One region of the Leclercia sp. GHBNCSD genome, then DNA from elsewhere that is predicted to be linked to it. Evidence: predicted binding sites of a transcription regulator. Region 1 holds the regulator's gene; the other holds the start of a gene.
What was found. The regulator sigma-54, encoded in region 1, starts transcription at its own class of promoters, with help from an activator protein. The targets are predictions, from matches to a motif close to GTTGGCACANNTTTCGCTNT.
Positions count from the first base shown of each region.

Region 2: a site for sigma-54 is predicted at 7,482-7,501, ahead of glnA (glutamate--ammonia ligase). Genes of this name have one in related genera too.

Region 1 covers NZ_JBQVYO010000001.1:2,522,470-2,532,390, reverse strand. Annotated here, with positions in the region: gene lptC (LPS export ABC transporter periplasmic protein LptC) at 1-35, shown strand, start outside; gene lptA (lipopolysaccharide ABC transporter substrate-binding protein LptA) at 4-558, shown strand; gene lptB (LPS export ABC transporter ATP-binding protein) at 565-1,290, shown strand; gene rpoN (RNA polymerase factor sigma-54) at 1,338-2,771, shown strand; gene hpf (ribosome hibernation promoting factor) at 2,794-3,081, shown strand; gene ptsN (PTS IIA-like nitrogen regulatory protein PtsN) at 3,164-3,655, shown strand; gene rapZ (RNase adapter RapZ) at 3,701-4,555, shown strand; gene npr (PTS phosphocarrier protein NPr) at 4,552-4,824, shown strand; gene mtgA (monofunctional biosynthetic peptidoglycan transglycosylase) at 4,821-5,546, opposite strand; gene elbB (isoprenoid biosynthesis glyoxalase ElbB) at 5,543-6,196, opposite strand; gene arcB (aerobic respiration two-component sensor histidine kinase ArcB) at 6,427-8,760, opposite strand; gene lptG (LPS export ABC transporter permease LptG) at 8,896-9,921, opposite strand, start outside.
Region 2 covers NZ_JBQVYO010000001.1:2,019,531-2,029,451, reverse strand. Annotated here, with positions in the region: gene ACT3IC_RS09825 (alpha-glucosidase) at 1-1,650, shown strand, start outside; gene ACT3IC_RS09820 (MFS transporter) at 1,696-3,078, shown strand; gene ACT3IC_RS09815 (MFS transporter) at 3,121-4,545, shown strand; gene ompL (porin OmpL) at 4,621-5,307, shown strand; gene typA (ribosome-dependent GTPase TypA) at 5,387-7,210, opposite strand; gene glnA (glutamate--ammonia ligase) at 7,599-9,008, shown strand; gene glnL (nitrogen regulation protein NR(II)) at 9,197-9,921, shown strand, end outside.

The DNA of each region.
Region 1 (9,921 bases):
CTTATGAAATTCAAAACAAACAAACTCAGCCTTAATTGTGTTATAGCCAGCGCCCTGCTGGCCCTTAGCCTGCCTGCGCTTGCTGTGACGGGTGATACCGAGCAGCCGATTCATATCGAATCCGATACGCAATCACTCGATATGCAAGGCAACGTGGTGACCTTTACCGGCAACGTGGTTGTGACTCAGGGCACCATCAAAATTAATGCCGACAAAGTGGTGGTGACGCGTCCTGGCGGTGAGGACGGGAAAGAGATTATCGATGGCTACGGCAACCCGGCCACCTTCTATCAGATGCAGGATAACGGCAAGCCGGTGAAAGGCCACGCCTCCCAGATGCACTACGAGCTGGCGAAAGATTTCGTTGTCCTTACCGGTAATGCGTATCTGGAGCAGCTCGACAGCAACATCAAGGGCGACAAGATCACCTACCTGGTCAAAGAGCAGAAAATGCAGGCCTTCAGCGAGAAAGGCAAACGCGTGACCACCGTACTGGTTCCATCGCAGCTGCAGGACAAAAATAGCAATCAGGCCCCGGCACAGAAAAAGAGTAACTAATTCGTTATGGCAACATTAACTGCAAAGAATCTCGCCAAAGCCTATAAGGGCCGCCGCGTCGTGGAAGATGTCAGTTTGACCGTCAACTCCGGCGAGATTGTCGGCCTGTTGGGTCCTAACGGTGCAGGTAAAACCACCACCTTTTATATGGTGGTGGGCATTGTTCCGCGCGACGCGGGTAACATCATTATTGATGAAGAAGATATCAGCCTGCTGCCCCTGCACGCCCGTGCGCGCCGCGGGATCGGTTATCTGCCGCAGGAAGCCTCAATTTTCCGTCGTCTGAGCGTTTTCGATAACCTGATGGCGGTGCTGCAGATCCGCGATGATCTGACCGCCGAACAGCGTCAGGATCGCGCCAACGAGCTGATGGAAGAGTTCCATATCGAACACCTGCGCGACAACATGGGCCAGGCGCTCTCCGGCGGTGAACGCCGCCGTGTGGAAATTGCCCGTGCGCTGGCGGCTAATCCGAAATTTATTCTGCTCGATGAACCGTTTGCCGGGGTTGACCCCATTTCGGTTATCGATATCAAACGTATTATTGAGCATCTGCGCGACAGTGGCCTCGGGGTTCTCATCACCGACCACAACGTACGTGAGACGCTGGCGGTGTGTGAGCGTGCCTATATCGTCAGCCAGGGCCACCTCATCGCCCACGGTACCCCGCAGCAGATCCTCGAAGACGATCATGTTAAGCGCGTGTATCTTGGGGAAGACTTCAGACTCTGATAGGGTAGAAGTTAAGACTCGCGTAAACGGAGAAAAATGCTCTGAACATGAAGCAAGGTTTGCAATTAAGGCTCAGCCAACAGCTGGCAATGACGCCGCAGTTACAACAGGCTATTCGTCTGTTGCAACTGTCGACGCTGGAACTGCAGCAGGAGCTCCAGCAAGCGCTGGAAAGTAACCCTCTGCTCGAGCAAACCGATCTTCACGATGAGGTAGAAACGCAACAAAGCCAGGATAACGAGACCCTCGACACGGTGGATGCTCTTGAGCAAAAAGAGATGCCTGACGAGCTCCCTCTCGATGCCAGCTGGGATGAGATCTACACCGCCGGCACGCCATCCGGTACGCGCGCAGACTACCAGGATGACGAGCTGCCGGTCTATCAGGGCGAGACCACCCAGTCACTGCAGGATTACCTGATGTGGCAGGTGGAGCTGACGCCGTTCTCCGATACCGATCGCGCCATCGCCACCTCCATTGTGGATGCCGTGGATGAGACCGGCTATCTGACCGTGTCGCTGGACGATATTCTGGAGAGCATAGGCGATGACGAGATTGAGCTTGAAGAGGTCGAAGCGGTCCTGAAACGCGTTCAGCGCTTTGACCCGATTGGCGTTGCCGCGAGAGATCTCCGTGACTGCCTGCTCATTCAGCTTTCGCAGTTTGTTAAAGAGACCCCGTGGCTGGAAGAGGCCCGGCTTATCATCAGCGAACATCTGGATCTGCTTGCCAACCACGATTTCCGCTCACTGATGCGCGTCACGCGGCTGAAAGAGGAGATCCTGAAAGAGGCGGTCAACCTGATCCAGTCGCTGGATCCGCGCCCGGGGCAATCTATCCAGACCAGCGAGCCGGAGTATGTTATTCCCGATGTGCTGGTGCGCAAACATAACGGTCTGTGGACCGTAGAGCTGAATTCCGACAGCATTCCCCGCCTGCAAATCAATCAGCAATACGCCTCAATGTGCACCAGCTCGCGCAACGACTCGGATAACCAGTTTATCCGCAGTAATCTGCAGGAAGCCCGCTGGCTGATCAAAAGCCTTGAGAGCCGCAATGATACACTACTGCGCGTCAGCCGCTGCATCGTGGAGCAGCAACAGGCGTTTTTTGAGCAGGGTGAAGAGTTTATGAAACCGATGGTGCTGGCGGATATCGCCCAGGCCGTCGAGATGCATGAGTCGACCATTTCTCGCGTGACGACGCAGAAGTATCTGCACAGTCCGCGTGGCATTTTTGAGCTTAAGTATTTTTTCTCCAGCCATGTCAACACCGAAGGCGGCGGCGAAGCCTCGTCGACGGCCATTCGGGCGCTGGTGAAAAAATTGATCGCCGCGGAAAACCCCGCGAAACCGCTGAGTGACAGTAAGTTGACCACCATGCTGTCCGAACAAGGTATCATGGTGGCACGCCGCACTGTTGCGAAGTATCGAGAGTCTTTATCCATTCCGCCGTCAAACCAGCGTAAACAACTGGTCTGACACAACCGATAAGGAAGACACTATGCAGCTCAACATCACAGGACACAATGTCGAAATCACTGAATCCCTGCGTGAATTTGTGAATACCAAATTCGCTAAGCTCGAGCAGTATTTCGAGAGGATCAACCAGGTCTATGTTGTGTTAAAAGTGGAAAAAGTGACTCATATCTCGGATGCTACCTTGCACGTCAACGGGGGCGAAATCCATGCCAGTGCGGAAGGGCAGGACATGTACGCGGCTATCGACGGCTTGATTGACAAGCTGGCACGACAGCTAAACAAACATAAAGACAAACTGAAACAACACTAATTGTCCGGGCAGTTAACGGGTGCAGGACGGCCTGTTGTGAAACACAACGGGCCCTTTGTACAGTTAGCGCTTAGGTGAAATTATGATGAATAACGATTCCACTCTACAACTGAGCAGTGTCCTTAATCAGGAATGTACCCGCAGTGCCGTTCACTGCCAGAGCAAAAAACGTGCGCTGGAGATCATCAGTGAACTGGCCGCAAAACAGCTGAGTCTGGCGCCACAAGTGGTATTTGAAGCGATCCTCACCCGCGAAAAAATGGGCAGTACCGGCATCGGTAACGGCATCGCCATTCCACATGGCAAACTGGAAGAGGATACTCTGCGCGCTGTAGGGGTGTTTGTTCAACTGGAAACACCTATCGCCTTCGATGCCATTGATAACCAGCCGGTCGATCTGCTGTTTGCCCTGCTGGTGCCAGCCGATCAGACCAAAACGCATCTGCACACGCTCTCGCTGGTGGCTAAACGTCTGGCGGATAAAACCATCTGTCGTCGTTTACGCGCGGCGCAGAGCGACGAAGAGCTTTATCAAATTATTACAGAAACGGAAGGCAATCAGGATGAGGCGTAATCGGGTGATGGCTTTAACATCTGTGGTCCTGAGGAGAAACGGTACATGGTGCTGATGATCGTCAGCGGGCGTTCGGGCTCCGGGAAATCGGTCGCCCTGCGCGCGCTGGAAGATATGGGCTTTTACTGCGTGGATAACCTGCCGGTGGTGCTTCTGCCCGAGCTGGCCCGTTCGCTGGCGGATCGGCAGATCTCTGCGGCAGTCAGCATCGACGTGCGTAACATGCCTGAATCGCCGGAGATCTTTGAGCAGGCGATGAGCAACCTGCCGGAGGCCTTTTCACCTCAGCTGCTGTTCCTTGATGCCGATCGCAACACGCTGATTCGTCGCTACAGTGACACCCGCCGGCTGCATCCGCTCTCCAGTAAAAACCTGTCGCTGGAAAGTGCCATTGACCAGGAGAGCGATCTGCTGGAGCCGCTGCGCTCGCGCGCCGATCTGATCGTCGATACCTCAGAGATGTCGGTCCATGAGCTGGCGGAGATGCTGCGTACCCGATTACTGGGTAAACGCGAACGCGAGCTGACGATGGTCTTTGAATCGTTCGGCTTTAAGCACGGTATCCCTATCGATGCAGACTACGTGTTTGACGTGCGCTTCTTACCGAACCCGCACTGGGATCCGAAGCTGCGCCCGATGACCGGCCTGGATAAGCCGGTTGCTGCCTTCCTTGACAGACATACGGAAGTGCATAACTTTATCTATCAGACGCGCAGCTATCTTGAACTCTGGTTGCCGATGCTGGAGACAAACAATCGCAGCTACCTGACGGTGGCGATTGGCTGTACCGGGGGCAAACACCGTTCGGTCTATATTGCTGAGCAACTGGCTGACTATTTCCGCTCGCGCGGTAAAAACGTGCAGTCCCGTCATCGTACGCTGGAAAAACGTAAAACATGACCGTAAAGCAGACCGTTGAAATCACCAATAAGCTGGGCATGCATGCCCGCCCGGCGATGAAGTTATTTGAACTGATGCAGGGATTTGACGCGGAAGTGCTGCTGCGTAACGACGAAGGCACCGAAGCCGAAGCCAACAGCGTAATCGCTCTGCTGATGCTGGATTCGGCAAAGGGCCGTCAGATCGAAATTGAAGCCACCGGCCCGCAGGAAGTGGAGGCGCTGGCAGCGGTTATTGCGCTGTTCAACGCCGGGTTTGACGAGGATTAATGCAGCTTATTGGCCTGCATAAATCCTTCCCCACCGAGCTGGCGCATCTGGCGCAGGATCCATGCCTGACGGCTACGTACATAGCCTGATGGCGCACTGGCCTTAAAGCGAATCGGGTTCGGTAACACAGCCGCCAGCAGCGCGGCCTCCGACGCCGTCAGACGGCTGGCAGGTTTGTTGAAATAGCGCTGCGCCGCAGCTTCGGCACCAAATATCCCTTCGCCAAATTCCGCGATATTGAGATATACGGTCAGGATCCGTTTCTTACTCCACACCGTTTCGATACCCAGCGTAAGCCCGGCTTCAAAGCCCTTTCTCACCCAGCTGCGACCGTCCCATAAAAACAGGTTTTTCGCCGTCTGCTGAGAAAGCGTCGATGCTCCGCGGATACGGCTCTCGTTACGATCGTTATGCGCTAGCGCCTTCTCGATCGCCCCGACGTCAAACCCCCAGTGCTGAGGGAATTTTTGATCTTCGGCGGCAATCACGGCCAGCCCCATCCAGGGGGAGATCTCATCCATACTCACCCAGTCAGAGTGCGCAACGTAGCTGAAATTACCGCTCAGCCAGTTGCTCACCTGACGTTCAACCATTACCGCTGAAAACGGCACCGGCAGGAAGCTGAACAGGGCGATGCCCCCACCCCAGAAGACCGCCATAACCAACAGAATGCGAATGACGATCCGTCTTAACCAACCCGCTTTCGGACGTCTTAACTTCATGCAGCGAGCACCAGTACGCGCGTAACCAGCTTCTCAATGCCCGTCGCCGCTTCCGCAATAGTTTGTGCCAGCATGTAAGCGGGTGTGGTGACGATCCTGTTCTCTTCGTCGACCACGATATCATCCACCGGACAGGGGATATGCTCACCGCCCATATCCTCGATAGCCTCAGCAGTATCAATATCCGTTCCGATGGTCAGGCGCAGCGGCATATCAAAAATGGCCGGCAACATCGCAGGGGCGATACAGATAAAGCCCAACGGTTTGCCGGCTTCATGCATCTGCAGCGCCAGCGCTTTTAAATCACCGTCTACCCGGCAACCACTCCCCTGGGCGGCAAAATCACTCAGGTTTTTTGCCGCGCCAAAACCGCCTGGCACAATCAGTGCGTCCAGCTCGGTAGCCCGCGCCTCGCTGAGCGGACGAACCTGTCCACGGGCGATCCGCGCAGCCTCAATCAGGACATTACGGCTCTCGGCCATCGTTTCGCCGGTCAGGTGGTTGATCACGTCTACCTGGGTTTTATCCGGTGCGAAGCAGACCGCTTCGGCGCCGTTACGCGCCAGAGCCAGTAGCGTCAAAACAGCTTCATGAATTTCAGAACCATCGTAAACACCACACCCGCTGAGTACCACGCCAACCTTTTTCATCCTGCGATCCCTCTCGAAAAATGTTAAATGCACATTAAAGATTCTGATTAAAACGGTATGCTTCACACATTTAACTGATTCATGTAACAACGTATTTAAGATTTGCTATCTTAACTGCGTGCGGCCTAAAGTTTCCGGCTACGTCATTTACGAAAAAACTATTCCTATTCAGGCGCAGCCAAGATTTCCCTGGTGTTGGCGCAGTATTCGCGCACCCCGGTCTACCGGGGTCATTTTTTTCTGCTTTCCACCCAGGCTTTTAGCACGGCGACATCGTTCTGCCACTCCTGCTTCATCTCCTCAACCCATTCACCCACGTTATCTTCCCAAGCGGGTAAATCCGGAGACTGAATCTGCTGTCCAAGCTGCTGCAGATGGCGCAAACCCACCGATCCGGCCGCACCTTTGATCTTGTGTCCCTCTTCAACGATGCCTTTCTTGTCCCGCGCCGTCAGGTTTGACTCGAGCAAGTTTAAATAGCCCGGCATCATCTTCTCGAAGATGGCCAGGCCATCGGTGATCAACTTCGGACCAACCAGATCGATGTACTGCTCGAGCATGTCGATATCCAGCAAAGACTGTGCTTTCTCTGTATCTACCTTCGTCATGGTGCTCTCCTCTTCGTCACAGGTGTCCCAGAACTTCTTGATCATGGCGGTTAAGGCGGGTACCGCCAGCGGTTTGCTCAGTACATCGTCCATACCGGCATCCAGGTACTCTTTTTTGTCTTTCAGCACGTTGGCGGTCAGCGCCACCAGCGGCGGCAGTTCGTCGCTGGCGTAACGGCTCGTCAGTTCGCGCGAGATATCCAGCCCGGTCATGTCCGGCAACTGAATATCCAGCAGCACCAGGTCATATTCGCCCGGCGTGAACATCTCCAGCGCGGCTTTACCGGTCATAGCAACATCCACGCTGCTGCCCAGTTTCTCCAGCACCGATCGCGCGACAATCACGTTCAGCTCGATATCTTCCACCAGCAGCACATGCAGGGCAGGCAGCGGCATATCATCATGGGCAAAGGTGTCCTCGACCTCTTCCGCCACTGCCGGGGCCCGAACGCTGAGTTTAAATACAGAGCCGTGCCCAGGGTTGCTGGTCACCGTGATATCACCGCCCATGCTCTTCGCCAGGCGGCGCGATACCGCCAGACCGATGCCGGTCCCGGTAGCGGGTTTGCCCCCATGGCTGTCTTTAACCTGGTAATACATGGCAAAGATTTTGTCCTGCTCCTCCTGTGGAATACCAATCCCGGAATCTTCCACCTCGAAGTGCAGCATCTCCCCCTCGCCGTAGCGCACGCGAACTGCCACCTGGCCACTCTGGGTAAATTTGACCGCGTTGCTGATCAGGTTCCACAGGATCTGGCGCAGGCGCGTACCGTCGGTCACCACCTTATGCGGCAGCGGCAAGGTCGGCTCCAGCACAAAGCGTAGCCCTTTCTGCTGCGCCTGCAGACCGGAGAGGTTTTCCAGATCGGCCAGGAAGCTGGTGAAATCCACCGGCTGGTTATCCAGCTGGACTTTGCGCCGCTCCATCTTATCCATATCAATAATATCGTTGAAGATATTGCCGAGCGTAACCGCCGAGACATGGATGGTTTTAAGATATTTCTCCTGCTCGGCCGTCAGTTCGGTGTCGAGCAGAATGCGGCTTAACCCGACGATACCGTTAAGCGGAGTACGCAGTTCATGGCTGATAGTGGAGATAAAGGTCGTTTTATCCCGGCTGGCGCGCTCCAGCGCATCCTGGTAACGCTTACGCTCGGTAATATCACGCCCGAAGCCCATCAGCCCGTGGCGTTTCCCGACGCGGTCGTAATAGGGCACTTTACGGATTTCGAAGCAGGCTTTGCGCCCGTCCGGGTAGTCGAGCCACTGCTCGTAGGTCAGGGAGACGTTGTGACGGAACACCTTCTCATCGGTTTCGATAACTTTGGCTGCCGCCTCCGGAGAGTAGACATCCTGCGGACGCAGATTGATAAGCTGTTTTTCGCTCTTTCCGGTCAGTAACTCCATCGCCCGGTTACAGCCGGAAAACTCTTTATCTTCATTGCGGTAGAAAACCAGGTCCGGGGAGGCATCAAGGAAAGAGCGCAGGAACGAAGACTGCTGCTCAAGCTGGATCTGCGTCTGCTCACGCTCTTTCATCTCGATTTTCAGCTGTTCCAGCGTAGTCTGGCGCTCAGCCTCCGCTTTTTCTCGATCTGAGATCTCCTGGTTCAGCTGAGCGATGTTGTCTTTTAGCTGCACGTTGAGCTTCAGATCGCGCTCGCGCATCTCTTCCAGCTTTTCCACCAGCCGGGTCAGCCGCTGGCGGGACTCCTCCAGTTGCTCAACTACTACCGAGAGGAAATAGACCGCCCAGGGCGTAATCAACAGGCCAAAGAAAATGGAACGTATAAGATCGATACTCTCAACCTGGCCATGGAGCACCATGGTAATGGCCATCTGCACCACAATCGCCAGCACTACCAGCGCCAGCGCCAGCAACAGGGAGAAGCGCACCAGGCCAAGCTTCATCATCAGATCGACATAGTATTGCGCCAGTAACCGAATTTGCTTCATAAGGGATCTCTTCACGACGTCATCGCACAATAATACTCAAATTCCAGGCAAGACGTTGAAGGTTGTGCAAAAAAGTGAGGGGTAAAACAGGGGATGCGCCTCACTTCCCGGGCAGGGAAGCGAGGCGGGAGGGGGTCAGGAGCGCTTCAGCAGCAGCCAGAGGCTGATCACGAAGAAGGAGGCACTCGGCAACAGCGCGCCAATCACTGGCGGTATACCGTACACCAGCGTCAGCGGGCCGAAGATTTGGTCCAGAACGTAGAAGACAAAGCCGAAGCTGATACCTGTCACGACACGCACCCCCATCGGGACGCTACGCAGCGGGCCAAAGATAAACGACAGCGCCATCAGCATCATCACCGCCACCGAGAGCGGCTGGAAGACCTTGCTCCACATGTTGAGCTGATAACGTCCGGAATCCTGGCCACTCGATTTCAGGTACTTCACGTAGTTGTACAGGCCGCTGATGGAGAGTGCATCCGGATCCAGCGCAACCACACCGAGCTTATCCGGCGTCAGGTTGGTTTTCCAGGTGCCAGAGACCGTTTGCGACCCGGTGATCTGTTTTGGATCCTGCAGGTTTGATTCATCTACCTGCGACAGACGCCAGACCTTGTTATCAGTATCAAACGTGGCCGACGCGGCGTAACGCACCGCCTGCAGACGACGCTGGTCGTTAAAGCTGTAAATGCTCACACCGCCGAGGGAGTTATCGCCCGTGACGCGTTCGATGTAGACAAAGTTATTGCCATCTTTCGCCCACAGTCCCTGCTGGGTAGAGAGCAACGAGCCGCCATACATCATTTGCGCGCGGTAGTTACGCGCCATCTGTTCGCCCTGTGGCGCAACCCACTCGCCCATCGCCATGGTCAGCAATACCAGCGGGATGGCCGTTTTCATGACGGAGAGCGCCACCTGCATACGGGTAAAGCCGGAGGCCTGCATGACCACCAGCTCACTGCGCTGCGCCAGCATCCCCAGCCCCAGCAGCGCCCCTAACAGCGCCGCCATCGGGAAGAAGATTTGCACATCTTTTGGAATGCTGAGCAGGGTATACATGCCCGCCCCCATGGCATCGTAGCTCCCCTGCCCGGCCTTTTTCAGCTGGTCCACAAACTTGATGATGCCGGAGAGCGACACCAGCATGAATAAGGTCATCAT
Region 2 (9,921 bases), 500 kb from region 1:
TACGGCTGCGGGGAGCAGTTCTCCTACTTCGACCTGCGCGGCAAGCCGTTCCCGCTGTGGACCAGCGAACAGGGGGTGGGCCGCAATAAGCAGACTTACGTGACCTGGCAGGCCGACTGCAAAGAGAACGCGGGCGGGGATTACTACTGGACCTTCTTCCCGCAACCCACCTTTGTGAGCACCCAGAAGTACTACTGCCACGTGGATAACAGCTGCTACATGAACTTCGACTTCAGTGCGCCAGACTTCCACGAGCTGGCGTTCTGGGAAGATAACGCCACGCTGCGCTTCGACTGCGCAGAAACCTATGTCGATCTGCTGGAAAAACTCACCGGCCTGCTGGGGCGTCAGCCGGAGCTGCCGGACTGGGTTTACGACGGGGTGACGCTGGGCATTCAGGGCGGCACCGACGTGTGCCAGCAGAAGCTCGACCTCATGCGCGAAGGTGGCGTGAAGGTGAACGGCATCTGGGCGCAGGACTGGTCCGGCATCCGCATGACCTCCTTTGGCAAACGCGTGATGTGGAACTGGAAGTGGAACAGCGAGCTCTATCCGCAGCTCGATGAGCGTATTGCGCAGTGGAAACAGGAAGGGGTGCAGTTCCTCTCCTATATCAACCCCTACGTCGCCAGCGACAAAGATCTCTGCGAAGAGGCGGCAAAACGCGGCTATCTGACCAAAAATGCCGACGGCAAGGAGTACCACGTCGAGTTCGGCGAGTTCTATGCGGGCGTCATCGACCTGACCAACCCGGAAGCCTACGGCTGGTACAAAGAGGTGATCAAAAAGAACCTGATCGAACTGGGTTGCGGCGGCTGGATGGCCGATTTTGGCGAATATCTGCCAACCGATACCTTCCTGCACAACGGCGTCAGCGCGGAGATCATGCATAACGCCTGGCCTGCCCTGTGGGCGAAATGTAACTACGAGGCGCTGGAAGAGACCGGCAAGCTCGGCGAGATCCTGTTCTTCATGCGCGCGGGTTATACCGGCAGCCAGAAGCACTCGGTGATGATGTGGGCGGGAGATCAGAACGTCGACTGGAGCCTGGACGACGGTCTGGCGTCCGTCGTACCTGCTGCGCTGTCTCTGGCGATGACCGGTCACGGGCTGCACCACAGCGACATCGGCGGCTATACCACCCTGTTCGAGATGAAACGCACCAAAGAGCTGCTGCTGCGCTGGTGCGATTTCAGCGCCTTTACGCCGATGATGCGTACCCACGAAGGCAACCGTCCTGGCGACAACTGGCAGTTCGATGGCGACGCCGAAACCATCGCTCACTTTGCGCGTATGACCACCGTCTTCACCACCCTGAAACCGTATATCAAAGCTGCCGTCGCGCAGAACGCGAAAAGCGGCCTGCCGGTGATGCGCCCGCTGTTCCTGCACTATGAAGAGGACGCGCGCGCCTACACGCTGAAATACCAGTATCTGTTTGGCCGCGATCTGCTGGTGGCGCCCGTGTATGAAGAGGGCCGCCATGACTGGTCGCTCTATCTGCCGCAGGACAGCTGGGTCAATGCGTGGACGGGTGAAACCTGCCAGGGCGGTGATGTGACCGTTGAGGCCCCACTCGGCAAACCGCCGGTCTTCTATCGCCAGCAAAGCGAATGGGCAGATCTGTTTAGCACCTTACGTCATATCTGATAAGGCTCGCCCGCAGGGAGACCTGCGGGCAGACGGAGAACAATAATGAGTCAACATACTTCTGATCCGGCAACCCTACGCCTGCCGTTTAAAGAAAAACTCGCCTATGGGATGGGCGATCTCGGCTCTAACATCCTGCTGGATATCGGCACGCTCTATCTGCTGAAGTTCTACACCGATGTGCTGGGCCTGCCGGGGACCTACGGCGGGATCATCTTCCTGATTGCCAAGTTCTTTACCGCCTTCACCGATATGGGCACCGGGATCATGCTCGACGCCCGGCGCAAGATCGGCCCGAAAGGAAAATTCCGCCCGTTCGTACTGTATGCCGCCTTCCCGGTGACGCTGCTGGCGATTGCCAACTTCGTCGGCACGCCGTTTGAAATCACCGGTAAAACGGTGATGGCGACGGTGCTCTTCATGCTGTACGGCCTGTTCTTCAGCATGATGAACTGCTCTTACGGCGCGATGGTGCCCGCCATTACCAAAAACCCGGACGAGCGCGCCTCGCTGGCCGCCTGGCGTCAGGGCGGTGCCACGCTTGGCCTGCTGCTCTGTACCGTCGGTTTTGTCCCGGTAATGAACCTGATTGAGGGCAATGACCAGCTTGGCTATATCTTTGCCGCCACCCTTTTCTCGCTGTTCGGGCTGTTCTTTATGTGGTGGTGCTATAAGGGCGTGACCGAGCGTTACGTCGAAACGCAGCCTGCTAATCCGGCGCAAAAACCGGGACTGTTGCAGTCGTTTCGCGCCATCGCCGGGAACCGTCCGCTGTTTATTCTCTGCATCGCCAACCTCTGCACGCTGGGTGCCTTTAACGTCAAGCTCGCCATTCAGGTTTACTACACGCAGTACGTGCTGAACGACCCGATCCTGCTGTCATACATGGGCTTCTTCAGCATGGGCTGTATTTTTATCGGCGTCTTTATGATGCCCGGCGCGGTGCGGCGCTTCGGCAAGAAAAAGGTCTATATCAGCGGGCTGATGATTTGGGTGGCGGGCGATCTGCTCAACTACTTCTTCGGCGGTGGCTCGGTGAGCTTTGTGGCGTTCTCCTGTCTGGCCTTCTTTGGCTCCGCATTTGTGAACAGCCTGAACTGGGCGCTGGTGTCCGATACCGTGGAATATGGCGAGTGGCGCACCGGCGTGCGCTCTGAGGGGACGGTTTACACCGGCTTTACCTTCTTCAGGAAGGTATCCCAGGCACTGGCGGGCTTCTTCCCGGGGATGATGCTTACGCAGATCGGCTATGTGCCCAACGTGGTGCAATCCGCCGGGACCGTTGAAGGGCTGCGGCAGCTGATATTTATCTACCCCAGCCTGCTGGCAGTCATCACCATCGTGGCGATGGGCTGTTTCTACAACCTCAACGAAAAGATGTATGTGCGCATCGTGGAAGAGATCGAACTGCGTAAACGTACGGCATAAATGACGAGATGGAGCGCCCTATGGGCGCTCTGAGGATCGACCATGACACATAACACTGATCCGTTAACCCTGAAATTGAGCCTGCGAGAGAAGTGCGCCTACGGGATGGGCGATTTTGGCTCGAATCTGATGCTCTGTATCGGCACGCTCTATTTGCTGAAGTTTTACACCGACGAACTGGGCATGCCCGCGTTCTATGGCGGCATTATTTTTTTGGTGGCGAAGTTCTTTACCGCCTTTACCGACATGCTGACCGGCGTGCTGGTGGACTCCCGGCGAAATATCGGCGCACGGGGAAAATTCCGGCCCTTTATTCTCTATGCTTCGGTACCCGTTGCGCTGGTTGCTGCGGCGCAGTTTATGGCTAACGACTTTAGCCTGACGGTGAAAACGGCTATCGCCACCGTGCTCTTTATGATGTTCGGCCTCTGCTATAGCCTGATGAACTGCGCCTACGGTGCGATGGTCCCGGCCATCACCAAAAACCCGAACGAGCGCGCGCAGCTGGCGGCGTGGCGTCAGGGCGGCGCAACGGTGGGGTTGTTGCTCTGCACCGTCGGCTTTATGCCCATTCAGGCGCTGTTCGTCAGCCAGCCCTCCCTCGGCTATCTGGTTGCCGCTCTGGTGTTTGTCACCGGCGGGCTGTTCTGCATGTGGTGGTGCTATAGCGGCGTGAAAGAGCGCTATGTGGAGATCACACCCGATCACCATAAACCCGGCATTCTGAAATCGTTCTGCGCGATTTTCCGCAACCCGCCGCTGCTGGTCTTATGCATCGCCAACCTCTGTACCCTTGCCGCCTTTAACATCAAGCTGGCGATTCAGGTCTATTACACCCAGTACGTGCTGAACGATCTGCACCTGCTGTCGTGGATGGGCTTTTTCAGCATGGGCTGTATTCTGGTCGGCGTGTTTCTGGTGCCCGGCGCGGTTAAGCGTTTCGGCAAAAAACCGGTTTACCTGGGCGGGCTGACGCTATGGGCGGTGGGCGACGTGCTGAACTTCTTCTGGGGGAGCAACTCCCTGCTGTTTGTGCTCTTTTCCTGTATGGCCTTTTTCGGCACCGCTTTCGTCAACAGTCTGAACTGGGCCCTGGTGCCGGATACCGTTGATTATGGCGAGTGGAAAACCGGCATTCGCGCCGAAGGGTCGGTTTATACCGGCTATACCTTCTCGCGCAAAATCTCCGCGGCCCTCGCCGGTTTCTTGCCTGGCATTATGCTGACCCAGATCGGTTACGTGCCCCATGCGGTGCAGAGCGCAGGCACGCTGCTGGGGCTGCGCCAGCTTATTTTTCTCTGGCCCTGCGGCCTGGCGATTATCGCCGCCATCACGATGGGACTCTTTTATAAACTCAACGAAGCGCGCTTCGCCTTTATTATTGAGGAGATTGCAAACCGAAAAAAACCATCAGCGAATACCCCTGAGATAACCACCAACGATAAAGCGTCAGCAGTCACTTTATAACAATAAATCCGGCCATTAATCCCTTCCCTCTCTATGGGAGGGGTGGCCTTTCTTTATCTGTTACATGGATAAGTTATGAAAAGAATCATTACTGTACTGATCGTGTCGTCTGTCTCCTGCCCGGTATTTGCCGGGGCGTATGTCGAAACACGAGAAGCATACAATACGGCCTCCGAGCTACATGAGGTGATCCTGCGAGCCGGCTATAACTTCGATATGGGCGCGGGGCTGATGTTCACCAACGCTTATAACGTGGGGAAATGGGATGAGCTTAAGCACAGCTATAACGAAATAGAGGGGTGGTATCCGCTCTTTAAACCCACCGACAAACTCACTTTCCAGCCGGGCGGTTTAATTAACGACAGCAGCGCAGGGTCGGGCGGCGCTGTTTATTTAGATACCAACTACAAATTTACGGATGGGTTCAATCTGACGTTCCGCTATCGCTATAACCACAACAATTACGATACGCCGGACTATAACGGGCAGATGGATAAGAACGACACGCACGAGTTTGCTAACTACTGGAATTTTAAAGTGGCGGATGCGTTTTTCTACACCTTTGAGCCGCACTTTTTCCAGCGGGTAAATGATTACCACAGTAAGAATGGCAAAGATCACCACTGGGAAATAACGAACAAGTTCAGCTATAAAATCGACAGAAACTGGCTGCCGTACCTCGAACTCCAGTGGCTGGACAGATGGAATGATTACAACCGCGAGCAGTACCGAATCCGTCTGGGCGTGCGGTACGCGTTCTAATAAAAAAGCCGCTGATCGCTCAGCGGCTTTTTACCTGCCGGGAGGCGCATGCGCTTACCCGGCCTACAGACTGACTGTATTAATCTTCTTTTGAACCGCGCATTGCACGTTTACGATCGTTTTCAGTCAGGTGACGTTTACGGATACGGATAGACTGTGGTGTTACTTCTACCAGTTCGTCGTCATCGATGAATTCCAGAGCCTGCTCCAGCGTCATCTTAACCGGTGGAACCAGAACCGTTGCTTCGTCAGTACCGGACGCACGCATGTTGGTCAGTTTCTTACCGGTCAGGCAGTTTACCGTCAGGTCGTTAGAACGGCTGTGAATACCGATGATCTGGCCTTCGTAAACTTCTGCACCGTGACCCAGGAACAGCTTACCGCGATCCTGCAGGCTGAACAGGGCGAACGCAACCGCTTTACCCTGACCGTTGGAGATCAGAACGCCGTTGTTACGCTGGCCCACTTCGCCCGGACGAACGTCGTCGTAGTGGCTGAAGGTGGAGTACAGCAGACCGGTACCGGAAGTCATGGTCATGAACTCAGAACGGAAGCCGATCAGGCCACGGCTTGGGATCACGTAGTCGAGACGTACGCGGCCTTTGCCATCTGGATTCATGTTTTTCAGGTCGCCTTTACGCTCACCCAGAGCCTGCATTACAGAACCCTGATGCTGCTCTTCAACGTCCAGCGTCACGTTCTCGAATGGCTCTTGTTTACGGCCATCGATTTCACGGAAGATAACTTTCGGACGGGAAACCGCCATTTCGAAACCTTCACGACGCATGTTTTCGATCAGAACAGACAGGTGCAGCTCACCACGACCAGAAACGCGGAATGCATCAGCGTCTTCGGTTTCTTCAACGCGCAGCGCAACGTTGTGCACCAGCTCTTTGTTCAGGCGGTCAAGGATCTGACGAGAGGTAACGAACTTACCTTCTTTACCACAGAACGGAGAGGTGTTGACGTTGAAGAACATGGTTACGGTCGGCTCATCAACAGACAGCGCTGGCAGCGCTTCCACATTCTGCGGGTCGCAGATGGTGTCAGAGATGTTCAGCTCGCCCAGACCGGTGATAGCGATGATGTCGCCAGCTTCCGCAATGTCGCTCTCGATACGCTCAAGGCCCAGGTGAGTCAGCACTTTACCGACTTTACCGTTACGGGTTTTACCTTCGCTATCGATGATAGTGACCTGCTGGTTTGGCTTCACTTTACCGCGCTTGATACGACCAATGCCGATTACACCAACGTAGTTGTTGTAGTCCAGCTGAGAGATCTGCATCTGCAGGGTACCGTCGAGATCGACGTTTGGTGCCGGAACATGGTCAACAATCGCCTGGTACAGCGGGGTCATGTCTTCAGCCATGTCTTCGTGGTCCAGACCAGCGATACCGTTCAGCGCAGACGCATAAACGATCGGGAAGTCCAGCTGTTCGTCGGTCGCATCCAGGTTAACGAACAGGTCGAAGACCTGATCAACAACCCAGTCAGGACGCGCGCCAGGACGGTCAACTTTGTTGATTACCACGATTGGCTTCAGGCCATGGGCGAATGCTTTTTTGGTTACGAAGCGCGTCTGCGGCATTGGGCCGTCAAATGCGTCAACCACCAGCAGCACGGAATCCACCATGGACATCACGCGCTCAACTTCACCACCGAAGTCGGCGTGCCCTGGGGTATCAACGATGTTGATACGGTAGTCATTCCATTTGATCGCGGTGTTTTTAGCGAGGATGGTAATCCCACGCTCTTTCTCCAAATCGTTGGAGTCCATCACGCGTTCTTGAGTTTCGGCACGCGCATCGAACGTACCGGATTGCTGCAGCAGCTTATCAACCAGGGTAGTTTTACCATGGTCAACGTGCGCGATGATGGCGATATTACGCAGATTTTCGATCACAACTTTGCCTCAGGCATTAGAAATAGCGCGTTATTGTACACGGATTAATCGCACTACAAAACAGGATCACAAACATCCCCCGCAAACAAGTATCGCAGAGATGCTTTGTGATCGCTTTCACGGAGCGGTAAAAGGGCACTTTAACGTAAATTGCACCAATATGGTGCTCAATGTTCACATTGAAGCACTATAATGGTGCAACAAAACCACCGTGGTGCAGCCCTTTTGCACTACGGTGCGCATGATAGCGCCTTTTTGGGGTGTTTTAAAAGTTGGCACAGATTTCGCTTTATAAAAAATACGGCAACAAAAGGCACCACCGCCTGCCTTATACAGAATTTGAAGACCTCGTTACCACGACGACAATGACCAATCTGGAGAGTTAAGTATGTCCGCTGAACACGTTTTGACGATGCTGAACGAACATGAAGTGAAGTTTGTTGATCTGCGCTTCACCGATACCAAAGGTAAAGAACAGCACGTCACTATTCCTGCTCATCAGGTGAATGCCGAATTCTTTGAAGAAGGCAAAATGTTTGACGGCTCCTCCATTGGTGGCTGGAAAGGTATCAACGAATCCGACATGGTTCTGATGCCTGACGCATCTACTGCCCTCATTGACCCGTTCTTCGAAGAGTCTACCCTGATCATCCGTTGCGATATTCTTGAGCCAGGCACCCTGCAGGGTTACGACCGCGACCCACGCTCTATCGCTAAACGCGCTGAAGAGTATCTGCGCTCCACCGGCATCGCAGACACCGTTCTGTTCGGGCCAGAGCCAGAGTTCTTCCTGTTCGACGACATCCGTTTTGGTGCGACCACTTCCGGTTCCCACGTTGCTATCGATGATATCGAAGGCGCATGGAACTCATCCACCAAATACGAAGGCGGTAACAAAGGTCACCGTCCAGCCGTTAAAGGCGGTTACTTCCCGGTTCCACCGGTTGACTCTTCCCAGGACATCCGTTCTACCATGTGTCTGATTATGGAAGAGATGGGTCTGGTTGTTGAAGCCCATCACCATGAAGTTGCAACTGCTGGCCAGAACGAAATCGCCACCCGTTTCAACACCATGACCAAGAAAGCGGACGAAATTCAGATCTACAAATACGTTGTTCACAACGTTGCGCACCGCTTCGGTAAAACCGCGACCTTCATGCCAAAACCAATGTTTGGCGACAACGGTTCCGGTATGCACTGCCACATGTCCCTGTCCAAGAACGGGACTAACCTGTTCGCTGGCGACAAGTATGCGGGTCTGTCCGAGCAGGCACTGCACTACATCGGTGGTGTTATCAAACACGCTAAAGCGATCAACGCCCTGGCGAACCCAACCACTAACTCCTACAAGCGTCTGGTCCCAGGCTACGAAGCGCCAGTAATGCTGGCCTACTCTGCCCGTAACCGTTCTGCTTCTATCCGTATTCCGGTGGTAGCTTCTCCGAAAGCACGTCGTATCGAAGTGCGCTTCCCGGACCCAGCTGCTAACCCATACCTGTGCTTCGCAGCACTGCTGATGGCGGGTCTGGACGGTATCAAGAACAAGATCCACCCGGGCGAAGCAATGGACAAAAACCTGTACGACCTGCCGCCAGAAGAAGCGAAAGAGATCCCACAGGTTGCCGGTTCTCTTGAAGAAGCCCTGCTGGCGCTGGACGCAGACCGCGAGTTCCTGACTGCGGGCGGCGTGTTCACTGACGAAGCGATCGATGCTTACATCGCACTGCGTATGGAAGAGAACGACCGCGTTCGCATGACGCCGCACCCAGTTGAGTTCGAACTGTACTACAGCGTCTAATCTTCAATCCCTGTCGCGCGGCCTTTTCCGCGCGAGATTGATAGCCGTTTTTTTTGTTGCCGTGGAAACTTTTCAGCCCATCTTCGGATGGGCTTTTTTCACCGCCAACAAGCTGATCTGACGCGTTTTTCGCCGTAAAAACGCTATACTGCACTAAAATAGTGCAAACAACTCCAGGAGACTGCTGAATGGCAACTGGCACGCTGCCCGATGCTGGGCAGATCCTCAATTCTCTTATCAACAGCATTTTACTGGTCGATGACGATCTGGCGGTGCATTACGCCAATCCCGCGGCCCAGCAGTTACTGGCGCAAAGTTCACGCAAACTGTTTGGCGCGCCGCTGCCCGAGCTGTTGAGTTATTTTTCCCTGAATATCGGCCTGATGCAGGAGAGTCTGCAGGCGGGGCAAGGTTTTACCGATAACGAAGTGACGCTGGTGATCGACGGACGCTCGCATATTCTGTCGCTGACCGCACAGCGGCTGCCGGAAGGGCTCATTCTGCTGGAGATGGCGCCGATGGATAACCAGCGTCGCCTGAGTCAGGAGCAGCTCCAGCATGCTCAGCAGATTGCGGCCCGCGATCTGGTGCGCGGCCTCGCCCATGAGATCAAAAATCCGCTCGGCGGCCTGCGCGGCGCGGCGCAGCTGCTCACCAAAGCCCTGCCCGACCCGGCGCTGGCGGAATACACCAACGTCATCATTGAACAGGCCGACCGCCTGCGGAACCTGGTGGATCGCCTGCTGGGACCGCAGCAACCCGGGATGCATGTCACCGAAAGCATTCACAAAGTGGCGGAGCGCGTCGTCAAGCTGGTGTCGATGGAGTTGCCGGATAACGTCAGGTTAATTCGGGATTACGATCCCAGCCTGCCGGAACTGCCGCACGATCCCGACCAGATTGAACAAGTTTT